3 regions of the Fictibacillus sp. NPDC058756 genome follow, and region 3 is predicted to be linked to each of the others. Evidence: riboswitches for the same ligand, from Rfam matches in the RefSeq annotation. Region 3 holds a riboswitch; each other region holds the start of a gene.
What was found. A riboswitch is a leader RNA that binds a small molecule or an ion and turns the genes downstream of it on or off. The one in region 3 is predicted to bind S-adenosylmethionine.
Positions count from the first base shown of each region.

Region 1: it holds a riboswitch for S-adenosylmethionine, as region 3 does, so the genes downstream of both, ACFW35_RS04700 (MetQ/NlpA family ABC transporter substrate-binding protein) here and ACFW35_RS00340 (LLM class flavin-dependent oxidoreductase) in region 3, are expected to answer to the same signal.
Region 2: it holds a riboswitch for S-adenosylmethionine, as region 3 does, so the genes downstream of both, ACFW35_RS08745 (homocysteine synthase) here and ACFW35_RS00340 (LLM class flavin-dependent oxidoreductase) in region 3, are expected to answer to the same signal.

Region 1 covers NZ_JBHYPU010000001.1:942,529-952,538, forward strand. The annotation lists gene ACFW35_RS04660 (hypothetical protein) at 1-410, shown strand, start outside; gene ACFW35_RS04665 (hypothetical protein) at 435-1,151, opposite strand; gene ACFW35_RS04670 (YndM family protein) at 1,561-2,004, shown strand; gene ACFW35_RS04675 (glycosyltransferase family 2 protein) at 2,167-3,525, shown strand; gene ACFW35_RS04680 (helix-turn-helix domain-containing protein) at 3,588-4,142, opposite strand; gene ACFW35_RS04685 (LysE family transporter) at 4,254-4,841, shown strand; partial or broken gene ACFW35_RS04690 (ArdC-like ssDNA-binding domain-containing protein) at 5,076-5,335, shown strand; SAM riboswitch class I at 5,343-5,459, opposite strand; SAM riboswitch class I at 5,651-5,765, shown strand; gene ACFW35_RS04695 (alpha/beta hydrolase) at 5,846-6,655, shown strand; SAM riboswitch class I at 6,714-6,830, shown strand; gene ACFW35_RS04700 (MetQ/NlpA family ABC transporter substrate-binding protein) at 6,957-7,778, shown strand; gene ACFW35_RS04705 (hypothetical protein) at 7,818-7,991, shown strand; gene ACFW35_RS04710 (sigma-54 interaction domain-containing protein) at 8,398-10,010, shown strand, end outside.
Region 2 covers NZ_JBHYPU010000001.1:1,729,700-1,739,709, forward strand. The annotation lists gene gntK (gluconokinase) at 1-748, opposite strand, end outside; gene ACFW35_RS08740 (GntR family transcriptional regulator) at 795-1,523, opposite strand; gene ACFW35_RS08745 (homocysteine synthase) at 1,876-3,183, opposite strand; SAM riboswitch class I at 3,305-3,409, opposite strand; gene ACFW35_RS08750 (sulfite exporter TauE/SafE family protein) at 3,451-4,362, opposite strand; SAM riboswitch class I at 4,576-4,681, shown strand; gene ACFW35_RS08755 (YezD family protein) at 4,768-4,911, shown strand; gene ACFW35_RS08760 (phosphoadenylyl-sulfate reductase) at 5,019-5,723, shown strand; gene sat (sulfate adenylyltransferase) at 5,748-6,944, shown strand; gene cysC (adenylyl-sulfate kinase) at 6,910-7,509, shown strand; gene ACFW35_RS08775 (nitrite/sulfite reductase) at 7,524-9,152, shown strand; gene ACFW35_RS08780 (DUF3906 family protein) at 9,167-9,388, shown strand; gene cobA (uroporphyrinogen-III C-methyltransferase) at 9,401-10,010, shown strand, end outside.
Region 3 covers NZ_JBHYPU010000001.1:59,452-69,461, forward strand. The annotation lists gene ACFW35_RS00295 (fatty acid--CoA ligase) at 1-779, shown strand, start outside; gene ACFW35_RS00300 (CaiB/BaiF CoA transferase family protein) at 782-1,945, shown strand; gene ACFW35_RS00305 (hypothetical protein) at 2,452-2,718, shown strand; partial or broken gene ACFW35_RS00310 (alkylphosphonate utilization protein) at 2,799-2,902, shown strand; partial or broken gene ACFW35_RS00315 (SDR family oxidoreductase) at 2,911-3,248, shown strand; gene ACFW35_RS00320 (VOC family protein) at 3,375-3,764, opposite strand; gene ACFW35_RS00325 (helix-turn-helix domain-containing protein) at 3,822-4,682, opposite strand; partial or broken gene ACFW35_RS00330 (cupin domain-containing protein) at 4,818-5,221, opposite strand; gene ACFW35_RS00335 (acyl-CoA dehydrogenase family protein) at 5,246-6,427, opposite strand; SAM riboswitch class I at 6,516-6,631, opposite strand; SAM riboswitch class I at 6,792-6,895, shown strand; gene ACFW35_RS00340 (LLM class flavin-dependent oxidoreductase) at 7,017-8,411, shown strand; gene ACFW35_RS00345 (MetQ/NlpA family ABC transporter substrate-binding protein) at 8,431-9,255, shown strand; gene ACFW35_RS00350 (hypothetical protein) at 9,639-9,827, shown strand; gene ACFW35_RS00355 (GNAT family N-acetyltransferase) at 9,951-10,010, opposite strand, start outside.

The sequences.
Region 1 (10,010 bases), 880 kb from region 3:
GTGTTGTATTCATGTTTTTTATAGCGACGGGTGTAATCAGCTATTTATTTGTTATGGACTATGCCTCTGAAAAAGCGATGAGCGAGATTTCTAGAGAATTATCTTCGAATGAAGAAGAGATAAACAAACTCCTCGAGGACCCTGAGATCAGAAAATACATAGAAACAGGGGAAACGAACTCGAAAAATCTCCCCTTTACCACGAGAAAAGATGCAGTAAAGCTGATTTCTGAGAAGTATACTGTAACAGAATTAGCTAGAACGAGAGAACAGGTTAGCGACGGTTTAAGTGAAGAAGAAAAGGTAGCAGTTTATGAAAAGCTATTAGAAAAATTCACTGAAAAAGAATTGCTTGCTTTAAAAGTTGTGGCTCTAAAGGAAATAAATAAAAAAAATAAAAAAGCCCTCTAAATGGAGGACTTTTTTTTGCATTGATTAAAATGAAAGATAAATTCTTCCGTCTGTTTTAGAAATATGGTAGCTTTCAAATTCACCAAGTTCAACGATTGTTTCCTTGCCAGTATTTACTACAGTTTTTATCTGCTCTTTAATTGAGGGATGCATATCGTAAAGGATGTCTGCGTGCTCAACAGGAACAGATCTTGAACCTGTACTGAACATGATAAGAGGGTTACCTGAATCATTGGAATACATCGCAAATGAGTCACTATATTCAATCGCGTATAGCGCAGCATTATGCTTTTTTGCTACTTCAATCAAATCAACCAAATTTTCTTCTGCTGAATCCGTGATATTTACAAACGTATAACCATTTATCACTCTTGTTTCAGGGTTAACAGTTTTCGTTTCTTTTTCATTAGTTGTTGTCCCGGTACCGCATTTAACGGGCTTCTTATCTTCAGCTTGGCTTCGTTCAACAATTGACTGTTCAACATTAGGTGATGCTTTTTTGTTAACACCGTTAATTACGGGAACTTTTTCTTCGCCCATTGTTTTTTGTTTATAGGGATTTTGAACAAGCTCATTCGAAATTAATTCAGCTGAACGATCAGATGTATGTATTTCATTATTATCTTTTATATATAGATCAGAAGTTGCCTTGGCTTTGCTTTCAAGATCTTTATAAGTAAACACACCGACTGTAAGCAGTGCTGAAACTGTAAAAATAACCACACGATTTCTTTTCTTCAATTTAAAATCCCCCTTAAAAGCTAGTTCACTTATTAGACGATAATACCTCTAATTCGGTTTCAATTATTACGAAAATATTTCACTAATGTTACATAAAATGAATGTTTTTTTAAAGAGCAAATGCCAGTGGTTTTTACAGGCTATTTTTGGTAAAGCCCCGTTATTGCCATACCCATGGACACATGTTGATCCTTTATTTTATGCTCTGCCTCTTTCAACAGTTGTATTCATTGCCGTAACTTTAATGAAAAAAACTGCAAACATAAATAAACAAAGAGAAAAAACAGAAATCATACGGCAGTTTCTGAATAATAAAAATCCCTCACAGAACATGTGAGGAATTCGTTATGTATAAGTATGAACCTTCTTATTTTGTTGCAAACTAATAACAGAATAAGGAGGTCTTTCATTGGAACAAGCTAAAGGTATTTTAATCAAATTTATCGTTTCTTTGATCGCGTTTTGGATTGCATTGGATTTATTTTTTGATGCATCAATCAGTGATATCGTTTCTTTCGCTGTAACGGCTACAGTGGTATCTTATATTCTTGCTGATCGAATCCTTTTACCGCGACTTGGTAAAAAGAACACTCTAATGGCGGAATTTATTTTAATCTATATGATTGTATGGGTTTTTGGTTCTATCCTTTTAAATGGGTACCTTCAAATTGCGTGGGGAAGTATTATTTCAGCGGGTATTATAACCGCAGGGGAAGTTTTCGTGCATCAATACTTATTAAAACATATGCCGGCAAGAAAAAAGGTAAAGCGCCAGCATAGAAGATTTAGACAGCCTACTCTAAGGTATGCGACTGAGTTTGCTGAAGAGAAAGATCCGAGAGACAAAAAGTAAATTATATATCAAAAAAAGAAATCCTTTACAGGGTTTCTTTTTTTGATTGTTAAGTTTTTGTGAAGTAAACCCTTACATTGTTACAGTATAATTTCTGATTGTCAGAAAAACGTTTTCCTATTCCAACTATTCTAAAATAATAGTTTAGATAGGAGGAGTAATTTGGAATATTTACTGTTATTTTTCTTTACCTTGTCAATTCTATTTCCTGTAGTTCATTCCATTTATTGTTTACCACTTTTTCAAAAGAAACGTAACAGTCTAAAGAACTTAGTGACGAGACAAAACGGAATAAGTATACTAGTACCTTGCTACAATGAGAAAGATATTATTGAAACTTCTGTGACCAGTATGAAGAACTTAACTTATATGGATGCTGAAGTCGTTTATATTAATGATGGTTCTTCAGATCGAACGTTAATCTTATTAAACAAACTGTTAAAACTATCTCCTTGTTACAAGGAAGTACCAAGAGAATTGGAATATGAAAATGTAAAAATGTTTTACCAATCACAAATTCATCCGAATATTTATGTTGCTGACAAAAAAAACGGTGGTAAAGCAGATGCATTAAATGCTGGGATTGAATATGCAGATAAATCCGTAATAGTAACTCTTGATGCTGATACTATTTTGAATGATGATGCTCTAAATGCAGTCAATATGGCATTTCAGGATGAGAATGTTGTAGCTGCTGGCGGGATGGTGCATGTCTTGCAGACAAAAGTAGTTCAACCTCTTTATGGATTATCATTAAGTAAAGCTAATATGTTAGTCCGGGCCCAGACGCTGGATTTCTTAAAAGCTTTTTACGTGAATAAAGTTTCTCTGTCCCGTTTCCATGCTCTAGCAGTTATATCAGGTGCATTTGGAATTTTTACAAAAAAAGCTCTTCTGGATGTTGGTGGATATCGAGCAACAATTGGAGAAGATATAGACATAACATTAAAAATGCAAAAATACATCTCTAAAAACAAAAAAAGAAAAGTAATGCTTATACCAGATGCTGTTTGTTACACTGAATTGCCCGAAACAGTTAAAGACTTATTTAAACAAAGGGTTTGTTGGCAAAAAGCTTTTGTAGATTGTTTGTTTTATTTTGCTCCTTTCTTATTAAAATCACTCTTTAAAAAACCAGTATCCTTCTTTTATCTATTCGAAGGTTTCTTATCGGGGACTCTTGCCGTATATTTTATGACAGGAGTATTATTATTTGATCTGATTAGCGGTGAATTTTTCTCACTCTCATTTCTTTTAATTTATACCCTTTTTATTTTTATCCTTGGATACGTGTATGACGTATTGGCAATTGAGATGTCTGACCGGCATGGTTACTCCTTTCAAGATTCGGACCGATACAAATTATTAAAAACTATCTTTTTTGATATATTCATCTATCGGTTTATCACAATCTTTTCCGTTATCTACGGTACCATTGGTTACTTCTTTAACAAGAAAAGCTGGAATAAGGTAGCAAGAACCGGAAGAAATTATGATACGGAAGTGAAATCTGCGGCATAAAGAAAACCCCTTGATTCCTCAAGAATAACAATATAAATCCCCCGTTCCCAAAAACGGGGATTTTATATTGTATAATGTATAACCATACTTAATCGCGTTAATAGTTCTCCAGAATTATGATAAGAATGAGATCTATCTGCTTTAAACCTTATAGAATCTCCAGTTGATATGGTGTATTCAGTGTCATTTACTATTACTGTTAATTCACCATCAAAAACAGTTAAAAACTCTTCAGTTCCTTCTCCGTGGGATTCAGAACTAAGATACCCGCCTTTTTCTATTTCAATGGAATAAACCTCAAATCGTCGATTATCTTGGAATGGGAAATAAGGATATAATCGGTATTTTCCATTATCCTCTGTTAGTATTTGCACCTCACTTTTCAGGACTACCTTTGTGTCAGGCTGCGGTGAATTTATTAGTGAAGTAAACGAAATTTTTAACCCATTTGCTATTTTCCAGATTGTTGTAATGGTAGGACTAGATTCACCTCTTTCAATTTGTCCAATCATCGTTTTACTAACTCCAGTAAGCTCAGCAACTTTTTCAAGACTTAATTTCTTACTTTCTCTCAAAGCCTTTAAATTATTTGCAACGATGCGATTAATCTCTTCCATAAAAACACTCCTTAGACTATATACAATATAACGTCAATATCTTACAATATAACGTAAGACGTTATAATGACTTTTTAGACATTATAACACACATTCGGAGGAGGATTTATTTTGCCTACATTATCATTTTTGTTATACGTATTTGTTACTACTTTTACTCCAGGTCCTAACAATATAATGGCAATGTTATCTGCTAATAAGTATGGATTCAAAAAGACCATAAAGTTTTGCTTAGGGGTTGGTACTGGTTTTTTTGTCATTATGATATTGTGCAGCTATTTTAATTTGTTATTAAAAAATACCATTCCTAAAATAGAATTCGGAATGACTATCTTTGGTTCTATCTATATGTTGTACTTAGCTATAAAGATAATTTTTAGTAAGAAGGATAATAAGGAAAATGACCATATAAACCATAATGGCTTTTATACAGGAATGCTTTTACAATTCATAAATCCCAAAGTTATTTTGTATGGAATCACAGCTATGTCTACATTTGTCATACCATTTTACACTACTAATATAAGCTTAATTTTATATTCACTGTTTCTTGCTTTTGTCGGTTTTGTAGGCACTGTTTGCTGGAGTTTGTTCGGTTCCTTGTTTCAAAAATTCTTAACAAGATATAAAAGTCATTTTAATGTGGTTATGGCTTTATTACTTTTATATAGTGCCGTATCCATATTTTTAGAGAAATAAGTAAGCCGAAAAAGTTTGTGAAATATTGTACTTAAACAAAAGGGTGCATTTCTTGAAGATTGAGCTGTCTTATCAGGCAGCTTTTCTTATTCAGCTAAAGGGTAGGATTATTGAATAAGAATATGAATTTATTAATTAAGGTGGAGTTGCTCCATTCCTTTAGGGAACACAATTCGCTTCGGAAGACAAAAAAATATGAGGAGGAGAATAAAAATGAGAAAGAGTGTTTACGAGATGGTGACCGAGAGAATCATAGAGGAGCTTGAGAGCGGTGTTGTTCCTTGGCAAAGGCATTGGGTGAACGGGGAGCGGTGAACTGGAAGACACAAAAGCCGTATCGAGGAATCAATACGTTCTTGCTCGGAGCTGGAGAGTACGCGACGTTCAAGCAGATCGAAGAAGCGGGAGGGAGGGTGAAAAAAGGCGCAAACTTTAATTCCTTTCAACGTTTATTTCTAATAAAAAAAGCTCAACCCAAAAGGAAGAGCTTGTAAAAACTCTTCCTCATCTCTCAGAACACTTTCATGTTCTGATGGAATTGGCACCATACTGTTTTCAGAAGAAAACAGCGGTTGCCGGGCATCGCAGGGCCAGTCCCTCCGCCACTCTTGATAAGGAAATCAAGTACCTATTCATTTAATAAACTTAATTATATCTATTTTCAGAACTTTAGCAATATTTTTTCATCAAAATTATTAATTGATATTGCGTATTTTGTGAATAAAAAGCTTTTCATGGCAAGTCTAATACAATATTCTTGTTGACACCAAATTACATTTCCTCTATCATTATCCTAAATTTAATAAAAACTCTTATTAAGAGCAGGTGGAGGGAATTAGCCCAATGAAGCCCGGCAACCATCGGTGTACATTATTTTATACCGGAACGGTGCTAAATCTAACAGCTTACGCTGAAAGATGAGAGGACGAACGGACCTAAGTATCAGCCGTGTTCTCTCATGAACACGGTTTTTTTGTTGAATAAAGACGGAAAGGAGAACAATTATGACAAAACCTGAGTGTTTTACGTGGAGAGGTAAAGTGCTGGCACATACGATTCATTATCCCTCACTACAAGCTGTTGAAGAAGGAGCATATCCACTCATCATTATCTGCCACGGGTTTACAAGTACAAGAATTGGTGTGGATCGATTATTCGTAAAAACCGCAAAGGCACTTGTTAAACAAGGGTATGCGGTTCTGCGTTTCGATTATGCTGGATGCGGTGAAAGTGAAGGTGAGTATGGAGAGAATGGGTTTTATTGTTTAATCGATCAAACGCAAGCAGCCATTTCGTTTGGCCGGTCTCTTCCGTGCATTAATTCCGAAAGTGTTACGCTGATCGGCCATAGTTTAGGTGGTGCTGTAGCTGTTTGTACAGGTGCGATAGATAATCGAATCGGAAATATTATCCTATGGTCAGCTGTTGGACGACCATATGAAGATATTACGACAATTGTAGGATACAACAATCAGTTAGATAACGTTATTGATCATTTAGGATATGCAATTACTGATGACTTCATTTCATCTCTCAAGCCATTTTCACCGATTGACGATCTGTACAAATATAATGGCAACGTACTTTTCATTCATGGAACAGGAGACATCGTCATTGATGCTGTATATTGCTCAGAATATTATTACCATGCCAAAAAAAGGATAAAGGGAAGTGCAGAAATGGTTTTAATTGAAGCTGCCAGCCATACGTTTTCAACTATTCCGCATTTTAAACAGCTTATATCTGCAACATCGTTATGGCTTTCAAAATATGTTCCTGCAGATGTAAACCCTACTTTGAAAAAAAGTGTTTAAAAAGTGATTGACATTAATAGTAAATTCTGTAATAATACAAAGTAATTTGATAGGAATACTCTTATTAAGAGCAGGTGGAGGGAACTAGCCCTATGAAGCCCGGCAACCATTCATGCTGAACGGTCAGTATGGAAACGGTGCTAAATCTAACAGCAGTTAAGCTGAGAGATGAGAGGAAATCGGATTTTTTCGAGAAAGCCTTTTGTCTCTTTTATGAGCTCAGAAGGTTTTTTTGCATTCTGCCTCTTGAAGAGTTTTATCAAAGAACTATAGAAAAATTGGGGATAGGGGAGAAAGAAAAATGAAAAGAATGATTCAAGTTTTATTCGCAAGTGTGGCAGTGTTTGTATTAGCTGCTTGTGGATCATCAGCAAGTGGCGGAGAGAAAACGGAAAAACTAGTAGTTGGGGCATCCAACGTACCGCATGCTGAGATCCTGGAAGAAGCAAAACCACTTTTGAAGGAAAAAGGCATAGAATTAGAGATTGTTAAATTCCAAGACTATATCTTACCGAACAAATCACTATATGAAAAAGAAATCGATGCGAACTACTTTCAGCATATTCCATATTTAACACAACAATTGAAAGACAACCCGAAGTATAAGTTTGAAAATGCTGGCGCCGTTCACCTTGAGCCGATGGGCGTTTATTCAAAGAGACATAAGTCATTGAAGGATCTTCCGAATGGTGCGAAAGTTATCTTGAGTAACTCTGTTGCCGAGCATGGTCGCATCCTCTCAATCTTTGAAGCAGAAGGACTAATCAAGCTTAAAGAAGGAAAGGGATATGAAGCGCAACTTAGCGATATTGTAGAAAATCCGATGAACTTAGAATTTGTGGCAGACATCGATCCAGGTCTATTAACAAAAACGTATGAGCATGATGAAGGAGACGCGATTGTCATCAACACAAACTTCGCGATTGATGCGAATTTGAATCCGAAAGAAGATTCTATAGCTCTTGAAGGATCTGAATCACCATTTGCGAACATCATCACGGTTCGTGAAGGCGACAAAGATAAAAAAGCGATCAAAACATTGCTTGAAGTGCTTCATTCAAAAGAGATCACAGACTTTATTGACAAAGAATACAAAGGTTCTGTGCTTGCTGTGACGGAGTAAAGTGAGGTTATTTACGTCTTATTTTCGAGGTGAATGACATTGGGAATCTTATCTGATCGTGTAAACGAGCGCAGGCGAAGAATCATTACTTATATTCTTTCTGTAGCTAAATTAGAGTATCAGCAAAGCGATAAGGATTATTATCACAAACTTCCTTTAGCCAAATTGGAACAAGAATATAAGGAATTTCAGGAACTGCAGAAAAAGTTATAGCAAGTGTACAAAAAGCAGCTGGTTATCGGTTGCTTTTTGTTTTTTGCACGGAGCAGTTGCGATTTCTTTCCCCAGATAAATAGACTTCCGACTTATCACAATAAAACTGACCAAGTAAATTACTTCTTCTTTAAGTTGGATAAAGAACTCTAAGTAATTGGTTACTAATTGAACAAAGCTCTTCATCATATTATTCCGCAATACCAGCTAATAGAAGGTCAATAGATAAGACTAAAAAGCTGAAAAAGACATGTTACAATAAAAATGACATACAAAATAAGCTTCAAAGGCAGGACTTGAAGTTATTGTTATAAAAGTATTTTATTGAAGTATATATTACTTTACCTAGCCTCTATTTTTGCATTTATATGTTAAATTATAAAACAAAGAAGGGAGTGTAGAGAAAATGATCGCTTTGTATAAATTAAATAAAACACTAGAAGCTATCTTCATTCAACTATTAATCAAACAAGGTATTCAACCAACCTGCCTTCATTCTAAAAAATCGATTATCGATCATATGATGAACCCTTTTGTTCTGATTACTCCTTCACCTTATGTAAATGAGGTTCAATCATTTTCTATCCCAATTGTACCTCTTTCCCTTCATTTAAGTGATTTCGAAAAAACGATTAATGAACAAAATCTTTATGAACAAAATCTCTTAATTATGGTGTCAGATGAAGAAAAAAAGTGGTTAGACACTGAAAATCTTCTGATGTATCATAACCATTTTGATATTTGCAGCAAAGAATTTATTAAACTCAGTAATGCCAATAAAAACACAACATTTCTTGTTCCTTCTTGGGAAAGTAATCTCCCTATGTCTAAACGAACAAATGAAAATTTCTTTTATGTTCATCCTTCAATGGATACTGTGGTTTCCGCAATACGCCAGGCAATGAATTTAACTGATGTGACGAAAGAGATGTTTAAAGAAAAATACCAGGTACAAGCCATTGCCGATTCTGCTCATGATGGTTTAATAGCGGTAGACAAGCAAGGAAAAATAACACTAACCAATAATAATGCGAAAAAATATCTGGGACTAGAAGGAGATGTGGTGGGACGGAACATTACAGAATATATCCCACATTCCGATATGCTGAGGGTACTGCAAACCGGTAAGAAAGAAATAGGTGATGTAGCCAAGATCCTTGATCGCCAAATCATTATTAACCGTTACCCCGTTATTCTTAACAACACTGTCGTTGGCGCGGTATCTAATTTTAAAGAAATTACCGACTTGCAAAGAATGGAAATGAAACTAAGGAAAAAATTGCATGAAAACGGATTAGAAGCGAAATACAGACTAGAGGACATTATTGGGGAAGTCCAAGGGATTCGTGAAGCTAAAGAACAGGCCAAGATCTTTGCGCAAACAGATGCAACGGTACTCATTACAGGAGAATCTGGAACAGGAAAAGAATTGGTTGCACAAGGAATCCATCTGCAAAGCAGTCGGGCAATTGGTCCCTTTGTTGCCGTTAATTGTGCCGCTTTTCCTGAAAATTTACTAGAGACTGAATTGTTCGGTTATGAAGAAGGCAGTTTTACAGGAGCAAAGAAAGGTGGTAAGCAAGGGCTGTTTGAATTGGCGCATGGAGGAACTTTGTTTTTGGATGAAATCGGAGAAATGCCATTGCAAATTCAGGCTCACTTATTACGAGTTCTGCAGGAAAGATCGATCCGGAGAGTCGGAGGACAACGAACCATTCCTGTTAACGTACGGATTATTGCAGCAACCAATACAAACATCGAAGACGAAATTGAAAAGAAGCAGTTTAGAAAAGATTTATACTATCGTTTAAATGTACTTTCACTTGAATTGCCGGCTTTGCGAAACAGACTAGAGGATGTTCCCTTGCTTACCTGTCATTTTATAGAGCAATTTAATGAACAGCATCAAAAGCAAATTAAAGTGATCGATGAAGATTTTTATTCCGTTTTACAAGACTATCACTGGCCAGGAAATATTCGTGAGTTGCGAAATGTTTTAGAACGAATCGTTTTGCTTCA
Region 2 (10,010 bases), 1.7 Mb from region 3:
TACTGATCGCATTCGCCCCTAGATTTGATAACACTCCGTCACTTGCTCCTATAATAAAAGGAGTATCTGGGTCAATTCCTATCTGTTTAGCCAAATCAGGATGGCAGTTTTTAAAAATAGCTGTCGTCGGCACCAAGGAAGATAATTGTTTCCTCGATATTCCGGCAACATTTAATGCTTTTTCATCCCAGTCCAAATTATTTAGATTCATCATACCCATTGCAGATGCAAGGGAATAATCAACGACGTATTTATTAAAGAGCTTATAAAAAATATATTCCTTAATGCCAATATATTTTTTTACCTTAGCTGCTGTCTCGGGGAGGTCATTCACTATCCAAGTAATTTTGCATAATGGACTCATTGGATGTATAGGTGTTCCGGTCATTTTGTATATCTCGTGTCCATTTAACTCTTCTTTAATATTACGAGTCCATCCTTCACTTCGATTATCTGCCCAGGTGATGCAAGGTGTTAACGGCTGATCACCATGATCCATAGCTATGACACTATGCATGGCACTGCTAAAAGAAATGAAAGAAATTTTGTTTTCCGAAAGACCAGATCGTTTCACAACATTTGTAAGGGCTTGCATAACAGCTGAAAAAATTTCTTCAGGATCTTGTACAGCAGTTGAAATATCAGGAGTATGAAGGGGATATCCTATATTTTCCTGCTGAATAATTTCACCGATTTCATTAAATAAAACTGCTTTTGTACTCGTGGTTCCAATGTCGACTCCTATCATATAGCTAGTCTTACTTTCTGTTTGTGCGTCGATATCTAACATATAGTTACTCCTTTTCTTGCTCCCGTGCTTTAGAAAGCATTCGTTGTGACATCCAAAGATCATCCACTTTTCCCTGAACATCATCAAAGTTTTGATGCAAGGATTGAATCATAATATCTCTATCTTTTGTATTGATTGCATCAATATAAAGTTCATGGTTTTTAACAATTCTCGATAGATCATCATATTTTTCATTAAAATGCATCCGCATTGATAAAATTATGAAGCTTTCCATAACAGGTTTTATATTGTTCCAAATCATTGTAATGTAGGAATGATTAATTGCACGAATGATCGTTTCATGAAATAACACGTCTTGAATGGCAAATTCATCTGCATCTTTATATTTAATAGCAATCTGCATCATTTCTAAAATCTTATTAAGTTCTCTAACTAAACTCGCAGCATCGAGCTTCACAAGGCGTTCAAACACAAATGTTTCGATAAGCAGACGTACATCGTAAATTTCTTCAACTTCTTTATCGGATATTCCGACGACTACCGCACCCATCCGCTCTAAACGGATAAGATTTTCATTTGCCAAGATCTTTAAAGCTTCCCGGATAGGAGAGCGGCTTACATTGTATTCAGCAGCAAGTTTATTTTCGGAAAGAATGGTACCGCTTTCAATAAAACCTGAAATAATGCGCATCCTAAGTTCACATGTTACACGCTCACCAGTTGATGCCTTTGAAAGCCATTTTTCAGGATATAGTGACTCGTGGTTTTCCATAAAAAAATAACCTCCTTCATTGATGTTAGTATACTTGTATACAAGTATTATAATATAAGCTTTTAATAATGCAAGCGCTTTTATTCGTACAATTAAAGTTCTCAGTTTTGGAATTTAAAAGGGGAAGGGGAGTTTTCATGAGGCCGATCGGCATAGATGATTACATAAATAAAGAGCTGGATCAAAAGTATAATATCTTTGATCCAGCCCTTTTCTTTACAAACTCAGTCAAACATCTATGAGCCTTAGTATCTGTAATTTTACCTTACGTTAGCTTTTTCACTTGTATTCGTCATTATTTTGCCGATACAATCGCATGCAAAATGCATCTTTTGAGTCCAATTCTGTTTTGCTAAAGTTCGCTAGGAGAGAGAGCAATTGCTTCTAATGCATGATCGAGATCATAAATAAGATCATCTACTGTCTCTATTCCGATCGAAAGTCTGATTAACTCAGGTGAAACTCCTGATTTTCTCTGTTCTTCCTCAGATAACTGCTGATGCGTTGTGCTGGCAGGATGGATGATTAATGACTTAGAATCTCCCACGTTAGCCAGATGAGAGAAGATACTTACATTTTCAATTAGTTTTTTGCCTTCTTCAACGCCGCCTTTAACACCAAACGTAAGAATAGCTCCCGCCCCTTTAGGCAAGTATTTTTGTGCTAACTCATAATAGGGGCTGCTAGCGAGACCAGCATAATTTACCCAATCTACTGAAGGATGGTTTTCTAAGAACTGTGCTACTTTAAGGGTATTTTCAACATGCCGCTCCAAACGCAATGACAAGGTTTCCAGCCCTTGAATAAACAAAAATGAGTTAAATGGCGAGATGGATGAACCCAAATCACGAAGCAACTGGACACGAGCTTTTAAAATATATGCAAGCGGACCGAATACTTCGGTATAAACGATGCCTTTGTAGCTTGGATCTGGCTCTGTTAAGCCAGGGAACTTACCGTTGTTCCAATCAAATTTGCCTGAATCAACGATTACACCGCCAACAGATGTACCGTGGCCGCCAATGAATTTTGTTGCGGAGTGTACGACAATATCAGCACCATGCTCGATCGGACGACAAAGATAAGGTGTAGCAAGCGTGTTATCAACAATAAGCGGGACACCGGCATCATGAGCAATATTAGCAAGACCTTCGATATCTGCTACATCAATTTTTGGGTTTCCAATTGTTTCAACATACACTGCTTTTGTTTTTTCTGTGATTGCATCTTTAAACGATTGAAGGTTATCGATGTCAGCAAACCGTGTCTCGATCCCGAGTTTTGGCAAAGTCACAGAGAAGAGATTGTACGTTCCGCCATAAAGAGAAGTAGAGGCAACAATTTCATCGCCTGATCCAGCGATATTGAAAATAGCATTCGTAATGGCAGCCTGACCGGAAGCAACAGCTAGTGCCCCCACACCGCCTTCTAATTTTGCAATCGTCTGTTCAAACGCATCTTGTGTTGGGTTCATTAAACGGCTATAGATATTTCCGAATTCTTTTAAAGCAAATAGATTTGCTGCATGTTCAGTACTGTTAAACTGATACGATGTTGTCTGATAAATCGGTACCGCTCGAGCACCTGTAGCAGTATCTACTTTCTGTCCTTCATGCAATGAAATTGTTTCAAACCCGTACTCTCTTTTTTGTTCGCTCATTTTCAAATCTCTCCTTATTGTTTAAATTTTTTTGTCATCCAATATGAATTTCAGATTCAACTTATCCATTAAAAAAGACCTCTTCCAAAAGAAGAGGTCCCGATGATATCACACGATCGAAGTCTCATCTTTCAGAACGTAAGCTGTTCTGCTGAAATTAGCACCATGCATTTCTGCTGGTTGCCGGGCTTCATAGGGTCAGTCCCTCCGCCTCTCTGGATAAGAAGATTGAATATTGAATTAAGGACTATAATACATAGCTAGCAATCAATAGTCAACTGAATTTTTTAAATATTTCGGATTTTTATTTTCTTCATTACTTTTTTTCGGAATGCTTTTTACTGTATAGATAATGCCTACTGCCCAAAATGCTGCAAGAACAAAATAAATGGCAATCATTACATGAGATGACAAACCAATGGTTAAAAACAGTGTCCTAACATTAGTTATGATGATCAGTCCTCCAACTAAAACCCCTAAAATGTGTGCGGGAATTATTCGGACAAGCCATGCTGCAATAGGAGCTGCAACGATACCGCCTGCCATGAGGGCACCAACCCATAGCCATTCAACTTGCTCCCAGCCCAATGAAATAAAGAAACCAGCAGATGCTGAAACAGCTACAGCAAATTCACTCGTATCAACGGAACCTATAACTTTTCTAGTTTTCATATCTTTTGCCATAAGGACAGGTGTTGTTACAGGACCCCATCCACCACCCCCTGTCGCATCCAAAAATCCCGCTAGTAAGCCAAGGGGCATAAGCTGTTTTTTTGAAAAAGAGTTATCAGAGGGTGCCGTCTTTGTTTCTCCAAGTTTATAGAGAAAACGAAACAAAATATAGATTCCAAGAATAATAAGAAATAGAGAAACATAGGGTTTCACAATATCTCCTGGAAGGCTGCTTAAAAAACAAGCTCCTAAAAATGCGCCGATCGAGCCCGGCAGTATTAGACGGAGAACCACCTGTCGATCAACGTTTCCAAATTTGATATGGGATACTCCTGATGCAGCTGTTGTCACAACTTCAGCAAGGTGGACAGAGGCGGAGGCTGCCGCGGGCGCAATCCCCGCTACCAAGAGCAGAGAAGTCGAAGTAACCCCATATGCCATTCCAAGTGAGCCGTCGATCAGCTGTGCCATAAGTCCAATAAGCGCTAGAACTATTAACTTTTTCATCAAAATCCTCCTCAAAATAAAAAGGCCCTTAACAAGTCATGTTAAGAGCCTTCGGTTTTTCCGATCAGCAATGCGGATGAAATTTTAGTTATTACTATATGTTCCAGGAAGACAAATTGTCAACTGCAGGTTTAATTTTTTCAGAAAAAATAAAAATAAAAAAATTAGGGCTTGATATCTGTTTCAGATGTGATATGATTTTTAAAAATTAAACTCTTATCCAGAGTGGTGAAGGGAACTGGCCCGATGAAACCCGGCAACCTGCGATTCGTAAGGTGCTAACTCCAGCAGAATGTTTTTACATTTTGGAAGATAAGGTAATACGTTTACCTCCACTATCTTTCCGAAATGGGAAGGTTTTTTTATTTTATTAGAGATATTTTGTAAAAAAGGGAGGCCAGTGGAGTGGCGAACGAAAAGAGTGAAAACGATTTTCTTCCTCAGCTTCAGAAAATGCTGAGCAACATCAAATTTGGATCCATAACTTTAATTGTGCAAGATGGAAAAGTGATTCAACTCGAAAAAAACGAAAAGGTACGAATTAAATAGCGCTGACTAGAAAACTAGAGGCGGTTTTAACGTAAAGGGCATGTCCCTTAAAACGTTAAAGCCGCTTTTTTGTTGGTCTATTTGTTTTTCATGAAGGAGGTAAAAAATTGCTCACTTATGAAACATGGGATAACAACATCCAAGAGTTTAATAGTAACAACCTTGAGAAAGGTGCATTAGATGTCCTGAAATGGGCGTATGAAATGTATGGCGACGATCTCGTATATGCGTGCAGCTTTGGAATCGAAGGAAGTGTTTTAGTAGATCTTGTTTCCCAGGTCAAACCAGATGCTCAAGTAGTCTTTTTGGATACGCAGCTGCACTTTCAGGAAACATACGAAGTGATTGATGCTGCAAAGAAAAGGTATCCATGGTTGAGAATTAAGCTTAAGACACCCGCCTTATCACTTGAGGAACAGGCAATTAATCATGGTGAAGAGCTTTGGAAGGTAAATTCAAATCAGTGCTGCAGCATTAGAAAAATAATCCCTTTAGAAGAAGAGCTCAACGGCGTAAAAGCATGGCTTTCAGGATTGCGCCGTGAACAGTCGCCTACGAGGAAAAACACGCAGTTTATTAACAAAGATGAGCGTTTCCGCAGTATTAAGATTTGCCCGCTCATTCACTGGACGTGGAAAGACATATGGCGATACGCCCATAAACATAATCTGCCGTATAATACATTGCACGATAATGGGTATCCAAGTATCGGCTGTAAACCTTGCACTAAAGCCGCTATTGACCCCGAAGATATCCGTTCCGGCCGCTGGTCAGGAACTGGGAAACTAGAATGCGGTCTTCATGAAGGCTAAGAAAAATAGGAGGAGAGAAACAATATGGCAACTTTACATGCACACGGAGGAACATTAATTAATCGGTTTAGACCGGATACACCGTATGAGCACATACAAAAAGAAGTTGAACTCGATGCAACAGCACTTAGTGATCTTGAATTAATAGCGATCGGAGCATACAGCCCATTAACCGGTTTTTTAAATAAAGCAGACTATCAATCTGTCGTAGATCGTATCAGGCTGAGTGATGGAACGGTTTGGAGTCTCCCGATTACATTGCCAGTGACCCATGAAACCGCACAATCTCTTAGTACAGGAGAAGATGTTCGGCTCGTGTGTGATGGCGAGACATACGGAATCTTGCAAGTTGAGGATATCTATTTCCCAGATAAGCATATTGAAGCAGAGAAAGTCTATAAAACTTCTGACATAGAACATCCAGGCGTAAAGAAGCTGCTGGAGCGACCAACGATTTATGTAGGCGGGGAAATCACGCTCGTTAAACGCCCTGAAAAAAAATCCTTTAAGAACTACCACCTGGACCCAAGTGAAACTAGAAAGAAGTTTAGCAGTTTGGGATGGAAAACAGTTGTTGGTTTTCAAACAAGAAATCCTGTGCATCGTGCACACGAATACATTCAAAAAACTGCACTAGAAACTGTTGACGGTCTATTTCTAAACCCGCTTGTCGGCGAAACAAAGTCAGATGATATTCCAGCAAATGTGCGCATGGAAAGCTATCACGTACTTGTTGAAAACTATTATCCGAGTGACCGTGTATTCCTTGCTGTATTTCCTGCAGCGATGCGCTATGCCGGACCGCGCGAAGCCATTTTTCACGCACTTGTGAGAAAGAATTATGGCTGCACACATTTTATTGTTGGCCGTGATCATGCTGGTGTAGGCAGTTATTACGGGACGTATGAAGCTCAGGAGATCTTTTCACAGTTTACCGCCGATGAGATCGGTATCACCACACTCTTCTTTGAACACAGCTTCTATTGCACAAAATGTGAGGCCATGGCTTCTTCTAAAACGTGTCCGCATTCGAGTGAACATCATGTGATTTTATCTGGAACGAAAGTAAGAGAACTTCTAAGAAATGGGGAATTGCCTCCAAGTACATTCAGCCGCAAGGAAGTAGTTGAAGTATTGATCGATGGATTAAAACGACATGAAGAAAACCAACTTAAAGGAGGTACAAATGAGCACACTGCACAATACCGTCTGGCACGATAGTTCCATAACAAAAGAAGATCGAAGAAAGCAAAACAATCATTCGAGCTTTGTCCTTTGGTTTACAGGATTGTCCGGATCAGGAAAGTCCACCATTGCTAATGCACTAGCAAAAAAGCTTTATGAACAAAACATCCGAAACTATGTGCTTGACGGTGACAACATCAGAAATGGATTGAACCGTGATCTATCGTTTTCAGATGAAGACAGAACAGAAAACATCCGCAGGATTTCTGAAGTTTCTAAGCTGTTTGTAGATAATGGAACAGTTGTGCTGACAGCATTCATCTCACCATTTATACAAGACCGTGAAAGAGCAAAAGAGATTGTTTCAGAAGAAGAATTCGTCGAGATCTTTGTTTCATGCCCGATCGAAGAATGTGAAAAACGGGACCCGAAAGGACTGTACAGCAAAGCTCGCAAAGGAGAGATTCCTGATTTCACTGGAATCGATTCCCCCTACGAGGAACCGGTGTCTCCTGCTCTTACGATTCAAACAAATGAAAAGAATGTATCTGAGAGTGTAGATGCAATTTTGACTTTTTTGCAAGAGAAAAAACTTATATAAAAGGGACTGATAATATGGCATATGAAAAAGCGTGGGCTGATAATCCTAAGCTCAATAAAACAGAACAAAGGAAGCTCGTAAAAGACGGATTAAAAATATTTGAAGATATCCCTCATTACTCAAAAAACGGATTCGCCTCTATACCGAAAGAAGAGTGGGACAATTTTAAGTGGGCAGGTCTGTACTTACAGCGACCGAAAGAAGATGGATACTTCATGATGAGGGTCAATGTACCATCTGGCATTTTAAGCTACGAACAAGTAAAAGCTCTTGCTCACATATGCAAAGATTATGGAAGAGGCGTGTTTGATATCACGACACGACAGGCTATTCAGTTTCATTGGCTGACCATTGAACAAATCCCGGATATATTTAAACGTTTAGAAGAGGTTGGGCTTTCAAGTGCAGGGGCATGCGGTGATATTACGAGAAATATTATGGGGAATCCGATTGCCGGGATAGATCCTCATGAACTATTTGATACATCAGAGATTGTAAAAGAAGTGTATGAATTCTTTCAGCACAATGAAGATTTTTCTAATCTGCCGAGAAAATATAAGGTGTCCATCAGTTCTAATGTGAATAACAGTGCGCATGCAGAGATTAATTGTGTAGCCTTTACTCCGGCTTATAAAGAAGTTGATGATCAAGAGATTCCTGGTTTTCATATTAAGATTGGCGGTGGTTTATCGTCGCGGCCGTTCTTAGCGCAGCCGCTTGATGTCTTTATAGAACCGCATCAGGTAAAAGAAGTAGCTATTGCGATTACTACCATTTTCCGTGATTACGGCTATAGGGAAAAACGCCACCTCGCGCGACTTAAATTTTTAATGGCAGACTGGGGACCAGAAAAATTCAAAGAGAAACTCTTAGAATATACAGGACAGCTTCCTTCAAAAGGCAGAGATGCACTTCAAGGCTGGAACGGCGGATATTTCTATGGTGTTCATCCTCAAAAGCAAGAAGGATTAAGCTATATTGGCTTTAATGTGCCAGTCGGACGATTAGATGCGGATGAAGTGCTGAAGCTTGCAGAAATAGCAAAGTTATATGGAAACGGTGAGATCCGAACTGTAAATTCTCAAAACTTAATTATTCCTAACGTGAAACACGAAAACGTTGAATCGCTGCTTCAAGAAGATATCTTTAAACGAATCACGACACAGCCTCTTTCTTTTATCGGCCATTCTGTTTCCTGCACGGGTATTGAATATTGCAATCTAGCACTGGTTGAAACGAAAGAAAGAATGCGCCGAATCGCTGAAAGCCTGGATCAGAGAATCACACTTGACGTACCGGTAAGGATTCATATGGTCGGCTGTCCAAACTCTTGCGGACAGCGTCAGATCGCAGATATCGGTCTGCAAGGCGTACTGTTAAAAACAAAAGATAAAAAGATGGTGCAAGCCTTTGAGATTTACGTTGGCGGAACACTTGATGATGGTGGAAAGTTTAATGAAAAGCTGAAAGGAAAGTTTCATGCTGATCTTCTTGATGAAGTACTAGTTCGTTTTCTGGATCATTTTAAAGAAACGAAGCTTCCTCTAGAAACTTTTTTCGATTATATCAACAGGGTGGGTCTTGAACCTCTTCAAATAAAGCTAGATCAAATCTCAGAGCAATTAGAAGAAAAAGTTTCGTAAAAGGAGGTCTTCCTATGTATTTATACCGGTTTGAAGTGAGCTTAAAATCAGAAGTTATTCCTGTTGTAATAGCCGCTTCAACAGATGAACAGGCGTTTCAGCTAGTAGATGTTGAACTTGAAAAGTATTTTTTGAAACAGCCAAATGTTGAGGAGATTTCACTCTACGAAAAGAAAAAAATCCGGAGCGGTAATGGGTTTGTACTATATGAAAGGGAAACCATACTAAATCCTTAAGGAGTGATGATGATGGGAAAAGTTTATCTTGTCGGAGCCGGCCCTGGCGATCCAGGGTTAATTACTGTAAAAGGCTTGCGGTGCATACAGAAAGCAGACGTGATTTTGTATGACCGATTGGTGAATAAGGAACTTTTAGCTCATGCAAAACCAGAGTGCGATCTTATCTATTGCGGCAAACTGCCAAACTACCATTCCATGAAACAAGAAACAATCAATAGCTTTTTAGTAAAGCACGCTCAAAAAGGCAAAACAGTAACCCGTCTTAAAGGCGGCGACCCATTCGTCTTCGGTAGAGGCGGAGAGGAAGCAGAAACACTTTCAAAAAGCCGTATAGAATTTGAAGTAGTACCAGGTATCACTTCAGGAATTGCAGCTCCTGCATACGCAGGTATACCGGTTACACATCGGAACATCGCTTCAAGTTACGCGATTGTTACTGGTCACAGGAAAAAGGGTGAAGAAGAAGAGTTGAAATGGGACTGTTTAGCAAAAGGGATTGATACTTTAGCGATCTACATGGGTGTAGGTAACCTTCCCTATATCTGTGAAAAGCTGACAAAACACGGTAAAAGCAAAGATACTCCGGTTGCTCTTGTTGAATGGGGATCATTAGAAAATC
Region 3 (10,010 bases):
AAGAAGATTTGCAACAATTTGATATATCGAGTTTAAAGACCGGTTTGTATGGGGCTGCGCCAATGGCTCCTTCCCTTGTCCATGCTTGCCACGAACGACTAGGTCTAACGCTCGTCCAAGCATATGGAATGACCGAGATGGGTCCTGCTATTACGTTTCTTGGTGAACAAGATCAGCTCACAAAAGCCGGATCGGCAGGACAGGCATGTCTTAATCATGAGATTCGCATTGTCCGCCCGAATGAAAATGGACCGTCTGACCCTGATGATGTTATGCCGCCTGGAGAAACCGGTGAGATCCTTGTCAAAGGTCCTTGCATGATGTCCGGTTACTTTCAAAGGGAAGAGGCGACGGAAAAGGCTTTATATAAGGGATGGTATCATTCAGGCGATATCGGCTACCTAGATGAAGAAGGGTACTTGTGGGTAAAGGACCGAGTTGATGACATGATTATTTCCGGCGGTGAAAACATATATCCAAGAGAGGTTGAAGATGTTCTTCATGCTCATAAAGGTGTGCTTGATGCCGCTGTTGTCGGGCAGCCGGATGACCGCTGGGGCGAAACGGTAACAGCTTTTGTTGTAAAGAAGGATCATGATGTAACAGAAGAAGAGCTTGATGAATGGTGTAAAAGCAGTGACCAAATCGCCAATTATAAACGTCCGCGTAAGTACATTTTCTGTGAAGCTCTCCCAAGAAACGCGAGCGGCAAAATTCAAAAATTCGTACTACGTAAACAATTAGAGGATCTGTTCATAACGAACAGGGGAGCATTGTAAGAATGCTGAAGGAAAGAACAGAACATCTTTCAAGCAAGCTGCTGGAAGGTGTGCGGGTTATTGATTTCAGTCAGTATTTACCCGGACCGTTCGCCACATTAAGGCTTACAGAAATGGGGGCAGAAGTCATTAAGGTGGAATCTCCATCAGGCGACCCTGCCCGTACTACAGGTCCAAAAAGTAATGGAGAAGGAATTGGATTTAAGGCAAATAACCGGGGGAAAAAGGGTATCACATTGAACCTGAAACATGCATCAGGGAGGGAAATAGCCCTTCGTCTTGTAAAAGAAGCGGATGTACTTATTGAAAGTTTCCGTCCTGGCAAAATGGCAAAACTCGGTCTCAGTTTTGAAGAAGTATCCAAAGTAAATCCGAAAATCATCTACTGTTCCATATCTGGATATGGACAGGACGGCATTTTAAGCACTCTTGGCAGCCATGATATCAATTACATGGCACTCAGCGGGGCACTCGCTCAGCTTAAGGATGATAATGGCCGTCCAATCCACCCATCTAATACGTTTGCAGACTTTATTGGAGGGATGGCAGCCAACGAAGGGATTTTAGCAGGACTCGTTTCCCGATCAATAACAGGCAAGGGGAGCTATCATTCTATCTCCATCACTGAGGTCATGGCTTCCTTTATGGTCAATCATGTTTTGATAGAAAAGGAAACCGGAACAAGAAACGGGTTCGGTGTATTAAACGGTAGTATTGTTTCTTATGCACTGTATGAGACAAAGAACGGCCGTTTTGTAAGTCTAGGAGCACTGGAATCAAAGTTCTGGAACAACTTTTGCCTGGGAGTAGATCGTCCGGATTGGATACCGCTGCAGTTTTCAAGAACTACGACAGACTGTTCTATCTATAAGAAAATGATAGAACTCTTTAAGAGCAGAACAATGGATGAGTGGAGTAAGTTCGGTATGGATACGGACTGCTGTCTTACTCCTGTTCTTGAGGGACACGAACTCGCTAAGCACCCGTATTTTTTAGAAAAAGAAGCCGTGCATGCAGGCGGTCAGGTTAAGATGCACAGCGGGCTGAGAACAGAAGATCTGCCGTCTGCACCAGAAAAGGGAGAACATACTGACGAAGTACTTAAAAAGTTGCTTCATATAACTGAAAGTGAGCTTTTGGCATGGAGAAGTGCGGGTATTATATAAACAGGCTCTAAACAATATCATTAATATTTGTTACTTTAACCGTATCTTTGAAGGATACGGTTATTTTTATTAAATTTTCAAATCCACTAAACTAATAATATAGACATGTCTATCATCACCACGATAAACCCTATTAAAACCAGCCTTATCGAGTAAAATCACACTGCTAATGTTTAAAAATTATTTGTTACTATGAATCGTTTTCGTATAAAAAGAGTTACTTCGGTTTGTTTAAGTACGTCATTAAAACTCTTATTTAAATTGATATTCTATATATTTCAGATGAAAAAATGTAAAGGAGATATGCGGATGGCATCTAATATTCTGCTGTAAAATGCAACAATTGCGGGCGTTCGGCTATTGAGGACTTTTATTATAAAACGGATGAAAAGGTTACCTATTGCAGACGTTGCGGATATAATTATTCCATAAAAATCATTCGTGAAACAGCAAATCATAGGGAATATAAAGAAGATGAGAGAAAGGGTTATGGTGTCTTGTTTTTAGTGAAAAAAGATAATACAAGTCAAATGCAGTTATTTAATTCGACTGTGACAGAAAAACAAATTGAGGAAAACAAAAACATTTTTATGAAAGAGGATACTGATAAAGACAGAAGCTATTTTGTTACTTTTCATAATGGTGTTTTCAATGTTATATCGGGAACTCCGCCAGAGAATTTTCATTTGCCTTTTGAGGAATATAAAGAAAAAATGCGTAAAAAATATGGAGATTTTGAGTACTTTGATGTATTAGTTCCAATAGAAGATTGATTTGTAATAATACACTTAATGTTAGGCAGTTAGCAGTGAAACATATGGTAAAATTACTCATGAATAATGGAGGGATGATAGTGTCTAACTTGCCTAACTGCCCAATATGCAATTCAGAATATACATACGAGGATGGAATTTTGTTGTTTGTCCTGAATGCGCACATGAATGGACTTTAGAAACGAATCATAATTTGCTGGAAAAGCGGCTTACAATAGTGCAAAACATGGCGTTATCGGTCTTGCTAAGGTTGCAGCACTAGAATCAGCTGCAGAGGGTGTTACAGTTAACGCACTATGCCCTGGTTATGTAGATACTCCTCTTGTTCGCGGTCAGTTAGAAGACTTGGCTAAAACTAGAAATGTATCCTTAGATAAAGTGCTCGAAGAAGTAATTTATCCGTTGGTTCCGCAAAAACGTCTTATGGAAGTAAGCGAAATTGCAACTATGCAATGTTCTTATCAAGTGACAAAGCGAAAAGCGTTACTGGACAAGCGATCGTTATCGATGGTGGATATACAGCTCAATAAATAATAAATGATAAAAACCTTAGCTTATAAAAGCTAAGGTTTTTATGTCTTGTTTTATTAGGGAATCTGCCGGCACTCTGGCTAGAATACGGGCTGGAAAGAACTCCCGTGGAGATGAGCAGACTCTTAGCTGTAACTATAAATCTCAACTTCACTCATCAACCCATGTGTATTGCCTTCAGAATCTTTAAAGAATACCATCCATGATTCGGTATTTTTCATTTTTGCCACGACATGAGGTGAATCTATAAAAGTTACACCTTTTTCTTTAAGGCTTTCATACGCTTGTTTGATGTGTTCCACTTGAAAATAAATGACAGAGCTAGAATGGGCAAACTCCTCTTTCTCAGGAAGACTTAAAAGAATTCTAATCCCCTTACAATCGAAAAATGCCATTGATTCTGTCCGAAATAATAGTTTTAGACCTAAGATATCCTCATAAAAATGAATAGAACGTTCTATATCATGAACCGGCACTGCAATCTGTCCAACTTTTTGAATACGATCAGTTTGAATAGTCATTAATAACCTCTCCTTCATTGTTTTCTCCTTCATGATAAGCAATTATAAAAATTAATTCTTATCCAATATCACCTTTTTTCGATATTGAAGGGGAGAGAGGCCAACATGCTGTTTGAACAATTTACTAAATGAAACAGGATTTTTCAAACCAATTTCAAACGTAATATCCGTAATCGAGTATTCTAGATTCTTTAACAGAGAAATCGATTTAGCCATTCTTAACTCTGTGATGTGCTGAAAAGGTGTTTTCTTAAAGATCGTTGAGTAATTTCTTAAAAGATGATTAGGTGATAAGCATGCCACTGCCGCAATCTCCTCCAATGAGATCTGTTTATCATAAAATGCTCTAATATATTCATGGGCAATGTTAATTCTCTTATAAATTTCTTCACGAGTAGACATACGAATGGCATCTAACATATCGACTTCACGTAAAGTCTTTATTTGATCCCTTAGGATAGATTGCATAACAAGATGAAAATATTCATCCAGCAAGGCTGAATCATTTTTGTATTCGCTAGCTCTATGTTTTAAATGATTCAGTTGGTAAGCGAGCGTTTTCCTTTTTTGATATGTTTTATCAAAAAAGGAAGCAGGAGTACTTGTTTTAAATGGATCATCTAATAATCGGCTCGAAGAATCTGACATATTTCGTAAAACATCCCCTGCAAATTCCTCTTGAAAAAAAACACAAAAAGATTCAACATCATTGTATTGGTCAATTGTGATGGTATATGGGCCTTCATTAAGGAGTAGATAACTGCCTTCTTCTACAGCAAAGTAACCTTTATTTGTTTTGTAATGAGCTTTGCCGAATGAAAAGGTTTTAATAGAGAGAAGCCCATTACCTTCCCAATGAAATTGATTACTCTTTGCATGGAGTATGTAGTTCGATGCATTATTATCAGCCATTTTAATTTCCCCTAAATAGAGTTTTGTAAGGAAAATTATACCTTATACATGTTAGGTATAAGGTGTTTTTTTAATAATGTTCCACATGAAACAATAAAAAAATAGAAGGTGATTTTATACAGTAAACCTTTAAGATTAATCATATTTAACCCCAGGCCATTTTTCTTTTAAGGGAATTCATCAGCTCAGGACTTGGATTTAAATTTGATTGAACAATTTCTTTTGTTGTTAAAGCTATCCATTGACTCAATGACACATCAGCAAAGCGGTCGCTCTTAAACATTCTAGAAACCAAAGGCTCTAATTACCTGTATTTTGAACGTAATGACCGAATGCGAAAGGAACATAACCCACATCACCTGCTCTTACATCGAATGTCCTCGCTGTTCCATTCCCGGCAAAAGCCGTCATTCTCGCTTTACCTGCTAAATATATTGCCACTCATCATTATTAGGCTGCCAATGCAGCTCTCTCATACCGTCAGGCTTTATTTCTACTAATGCTGCAGCTATTTTTTGAGAGATAGGAAAATTTTCTGTCAGTTGACAGATCTATTCAAGTATTTATATATGTTCCTCCTGCGATAGTGCTGCATCTGCCAAAGTGTAAACGATCGCATCATCTGTCGGAGGATTATGAAGTCCTGCACGCACATCACGAAAATGTCTTTGCAGCGGATTTGAAGCGGAAAGACTCCTTGCCCCGACGATTCTCATCGCTAAATCAACTACTTTGTTCGCACTGTTCGTCGCAATATGCTTAACAGCAGCAAGCTCTGAAGCCATATTTGTCCGCTGCTCTGGCTGTTCGACCCATTTTCGTGCTACAGCATATAACACCTGACGTGCATTAAAAAGTTCCAGTTCAATCTTTCCAATTTTTCTTCTTACTTCCGGGACATCTTTTATTGGACCTGGTAAAGTACTCGGACTGTATTCTGAAGCGAATTTTATCGCATAATCCTTTGCGGCGGCGGCAATCCCAATATAAACGGCAGGTACTTGAAGATACCATCCTCTTGCTGTGGCTGAACGGCTATCTTCTACAAATAAGAGGTCTTCTTCATCAACAAGTACATCTTCTAGTACAAGGTCATCACTTTTGGTGCCTTTCATAGATATGCTGTCCCACGTTTCTTTTACAGAGACACCTTCTCGTTTATGATCAACTAAAATAAACCCCTTTTTACCGGTGTGATTAAGGTCTGCTGTAATGATGGAATAATCGAGAGCTTCAGCCATAGAAGTAAATGCTTTATTTCCGTTCAATCGCCAGCCGTTTTCTTCTTTTATTGCAGTTGTGCCAGGAGTTCCGCCTCTTGAAGGACTTCCTGTAGCTCGTTCTGTCTGAGCTAAATTGAAGAGTAATTTTTCCTGAACAATTAACGAGCTGACTTTTTCAAAAGCTGAACCTTGCCAATGCCAGTTTTCAGCAGTTTCAAGCATCACACCTAAGTGCCACCCCAAAGATAGAGCAGTAGGGGCATCGCCTTGAGCTATAATTTCTTGCACCTGTAAATATTCAAGAAGGTTGAGGCCTTTGCCGCCATACTCTTTTGGTATAGTCAGAGAAAGGAAGTTCATTTTTTTTAGATCTGCGAAATTCTCGTAAGGGAAAGTACCTTCTGCATCAATCGCATCGGCTCTTGTGCTGAAAATTTCTTTTAGTTCTTCAGCTTGTTTTAAAATCTCTTCAATGTTTGTTTGTTTCTTATCATGCTCTGCTTCAACATAAGTTTTTGTCACGAATTTTTCCCCCTGCAATTATTTTTTCAGAGGACATAAAAAAATCCTCCTTTCAAAATGACGAAAGAGGACATTGTTAAAGAACTCTTTCTCATCTCTCAGACACTAGCATGTCTGCTGGAATTAGCACCTTTCTTATCTAATAAAGATAAGCGGTTGCTGCAGGATCTTAGGACCAGTTCCTCCCCTGACTCGTGATAAGAATAATAGATTATAAATATTAATTGTCATCACTATAAGATACCAGGTAGCATATTGTCAACGAAAAACTGAAAACTTAAAATTTTTATATTATTTTGGGAAAGTGCGTTGACAGACTATTTTTATTCCTGTATATTCTGTTGATAAATTGAATACTATCGATTTCTTATCGAGAGAGGTGGAGGGACTGGCCCTTTGAAGCCTCGGCAACAACTATTTTTAGAACTGTGCCAATTCCAGCAAGCTTACAAGCTTGATAGATAAGGAGAGATCAAATGCGTTTTTTCCATTTCACGTATTTTATTAACCTCTTCTTATTCATGAAGTGGTTTTTATTTTTTCTCTTGGGAGCGGTACAAAAAATTCATACGTTACGGAGGAAATCATTTTGAGTAAAGAAATTTTGTTAAACGCATTTGAGATGACAAGTGCCATGCATAACTCTCATGGACTTTGGAAGCACCCGGAAAATAAACGGCATAAGGGTTATAAAGACTTAGATTATTGGATTGAATATGCCAAGCTGCTGGAGAAAGGGAAGTTTGATGCCATATTTTTTGCAGATGTTCTAGGTGTCTATGACGTTTATCAAAAGAGTAAAGCCCCTTCAATCAGGGATGGACTGCAGGTTCCGTTAAATGATCCCGCTCTGCTTATCTCAGCGATGGCTAGTGTAACTGAAAATTTATCGTTTGCAATTACGGTTAGTACCACATATGAACAGCCTTTTGGAAATGCACGCCGTTTTTCTACACTCGATCATTTAACGAAAGGAAGGATTGCCTGGAATGTCGTTACTTCCTATCTTCCTAATGCAGCCAGAAATTTTGGCCTGGAGGATATGATTAAACACGATGAGCGTTATAACATTGCTGATGAGTATCTAGAAGTGTCTTATAAGCTCTGGGAAAACAGCTGGGAAGATGGTGCGGTTGTTGAAGATATCGGGACGGACACTCTGGTCGATCCTGAAAAAGTACATGAGATCAACCACGAAGGACAGTATTTTAAAGTGGAGGGACCTCATTTAAGCGAGCCATCCCTGCAAAGAACACCTGTTATTTATCAGGCAGGCACCTCAGAAAGAGGGCGTGATTTTGCCGCAAAACATGCTGAGTGTATTTTTGTAGGAGGTCCGACAGCAAAAAGGATTCGTTTCTATGCAGATGATATTAGAGAGCGAGCAAAAAAACATGGACGGAACCCTGAGAATATTAAAATCTTTTCTTTCCTAAACGTTGTTGTTGGAGAAACTACAGAGGAAGCAGAGCGGAAGTTTGAGGAATATTCAAAGGTTTGGAGCTCTGATGCAGCAAAAGCACAGTATGGGGCAAGCGGATATGATATTGCTGAATACGAAGAGCTTGATCCAGACCTTCCATTTGAATATACAAAGTCTACAGAAGGCGGTCATTACAAGGCTGCCACACTTACAAAGGATGCACCTAAAAAACTTACTGTAGGAGAAGTGTTGAACCGGTTTGAGTCACCTGACAGGGGAAGCTATATTGTTGGCAGCCCAGAACAAGTAGCAGACGGGATTCAAGCTCAGTTTGAGGGCTCTGGTGTTGATGGATTTAACTTAAATCACCTTGTAACTCCGGGTGATCTGGAAGCTTTTGTGGAACTGGTCGTACCGGTCCTTCAAGAAAGAGGACTGTATAAAAAAGAGTACAGCAAAGGAACGTTGAGGGAAAAATTATTTCCGCATGGAGAGAGCTTATTGCCAAGTGACCATCCAGCAGCAAAGTATCGAAGAGTTCTAGCGGAAACTAACCAATAGAAAAGGAGTGGAGAGAGGAATGAAAAAAATAACTCGTTTAATCATAGGGCTCACAGCCATCATTGCTTTAGCTGGATGTGGAGCTTCAGGAGAAGGGGAAAAGAAAGATATTACACTCGGAGCTACCGTTCCATATAGCGATATGCTTGAAAAAGGAGTAAAGCCATATTTAGAGAAAAAGGGATACAAAGTCGAGGTTAAGGAATTCAATGATTATGTACAGCCGAATATATCACTTAAGAGCGGTTCGCTGGATGCAAATTTGTTTCAGCATAAGGTGTATATGGACGCTTTTTCAAAAGAAAATAATATGAAATTATCAAGTGTAGTGACGGTTCCAACAGCACCTATCGGCATATACTCCAACAAATTTAAATCGCTTGAAGAAATTAAGCCTGGGAGCACGGTCGCACTAGCAAATGATCCAACAAATCTAGCTCGCGGTTTAACGATTTTAAGAGATAACGGATTAATTGAGATTGATGATAAAGCAGATCCGTTGCGCGTATCAGAAAAAGACGTTACAAAAAATCCGAAGAAGCTTAAATTTCAGCCAGTAGAGGCGGCTCAAACTCCCCGAACATTAGAATCTGTTGATTTAGCAGCGGTCAATGGAAACTTTGCGATCTCATCAGGTTTAAACTTAGAGGACGCAATTGTAAAGGATAAGCTTCCAGAAGAAATCATTAATCGAATCGTTGTTTTAGAAGAAGATAAGAATTCAAAGTTGGCTAAAGATCTTAAAGCAGCTGTTGAATCTGAAGAATTTAAAAAAGTAATCAATAGAGAGTTTGAACAATTCCATAAACCTGAATGGATGAATAAGAAAACTGCTTCAAAATGAGTTTACTATAAATTTTTTTTAGGCTCTATTTTAAAAGATTGGTGCTTTTTTAAGACCCTTCGTTAGCAAGTTGATTGGAGCGCAAGGTGCGAGACTCCTCGAAAATAAAAACCACATTTTCTTCGTGCGATGTAACGCTGCCGTGGCCTTCCTTGTCCTACGGAATCAGTGTGACAGGAGAGACCATTCAATGTCGCAAAGCGACGAGTGGGCTCACCGCACGCCCCTCGTGGAAAGCGAGCATATTGGTGTGGAAATCAACCGCTCAAACACTATAAGTTTGCGAAAACATCCATTTTTATTAATATATCTAGCAATAGCCGTTACCTTTTTTATACGGTTTCATAGAATATGTTATGTTGAAAAATGGGGGGTGATGGATAGTGAATAATTGCCCGCACTGTGGTTTGTTTCGATACGATTTAAGTGGATGTATATGCAGCGATCAAGAGTATAACAATGATTGGAACGAAAGAGCTATAGATGAGATTTTCAGCAGTGAAAATACGTTCCTAAGAGCACCTAAGAAATTAAAAAGACCAACGAACCTGCAAAATCCAACAAACTTTTAGGACAAACAGTCTCATATATATATTTTAAAAACAGACAAGCTGGCTCAACATAACGGGCCAGTTTTTAAAATTAATAGCACAAAAAAAGCAGACCCAACAATTATTATGGATCTGCTAATTTAATCACATGGTTAAACCTAGTGATGGAGGCGAACTTAGCTTCCTTACATTAGAAGTACGAGC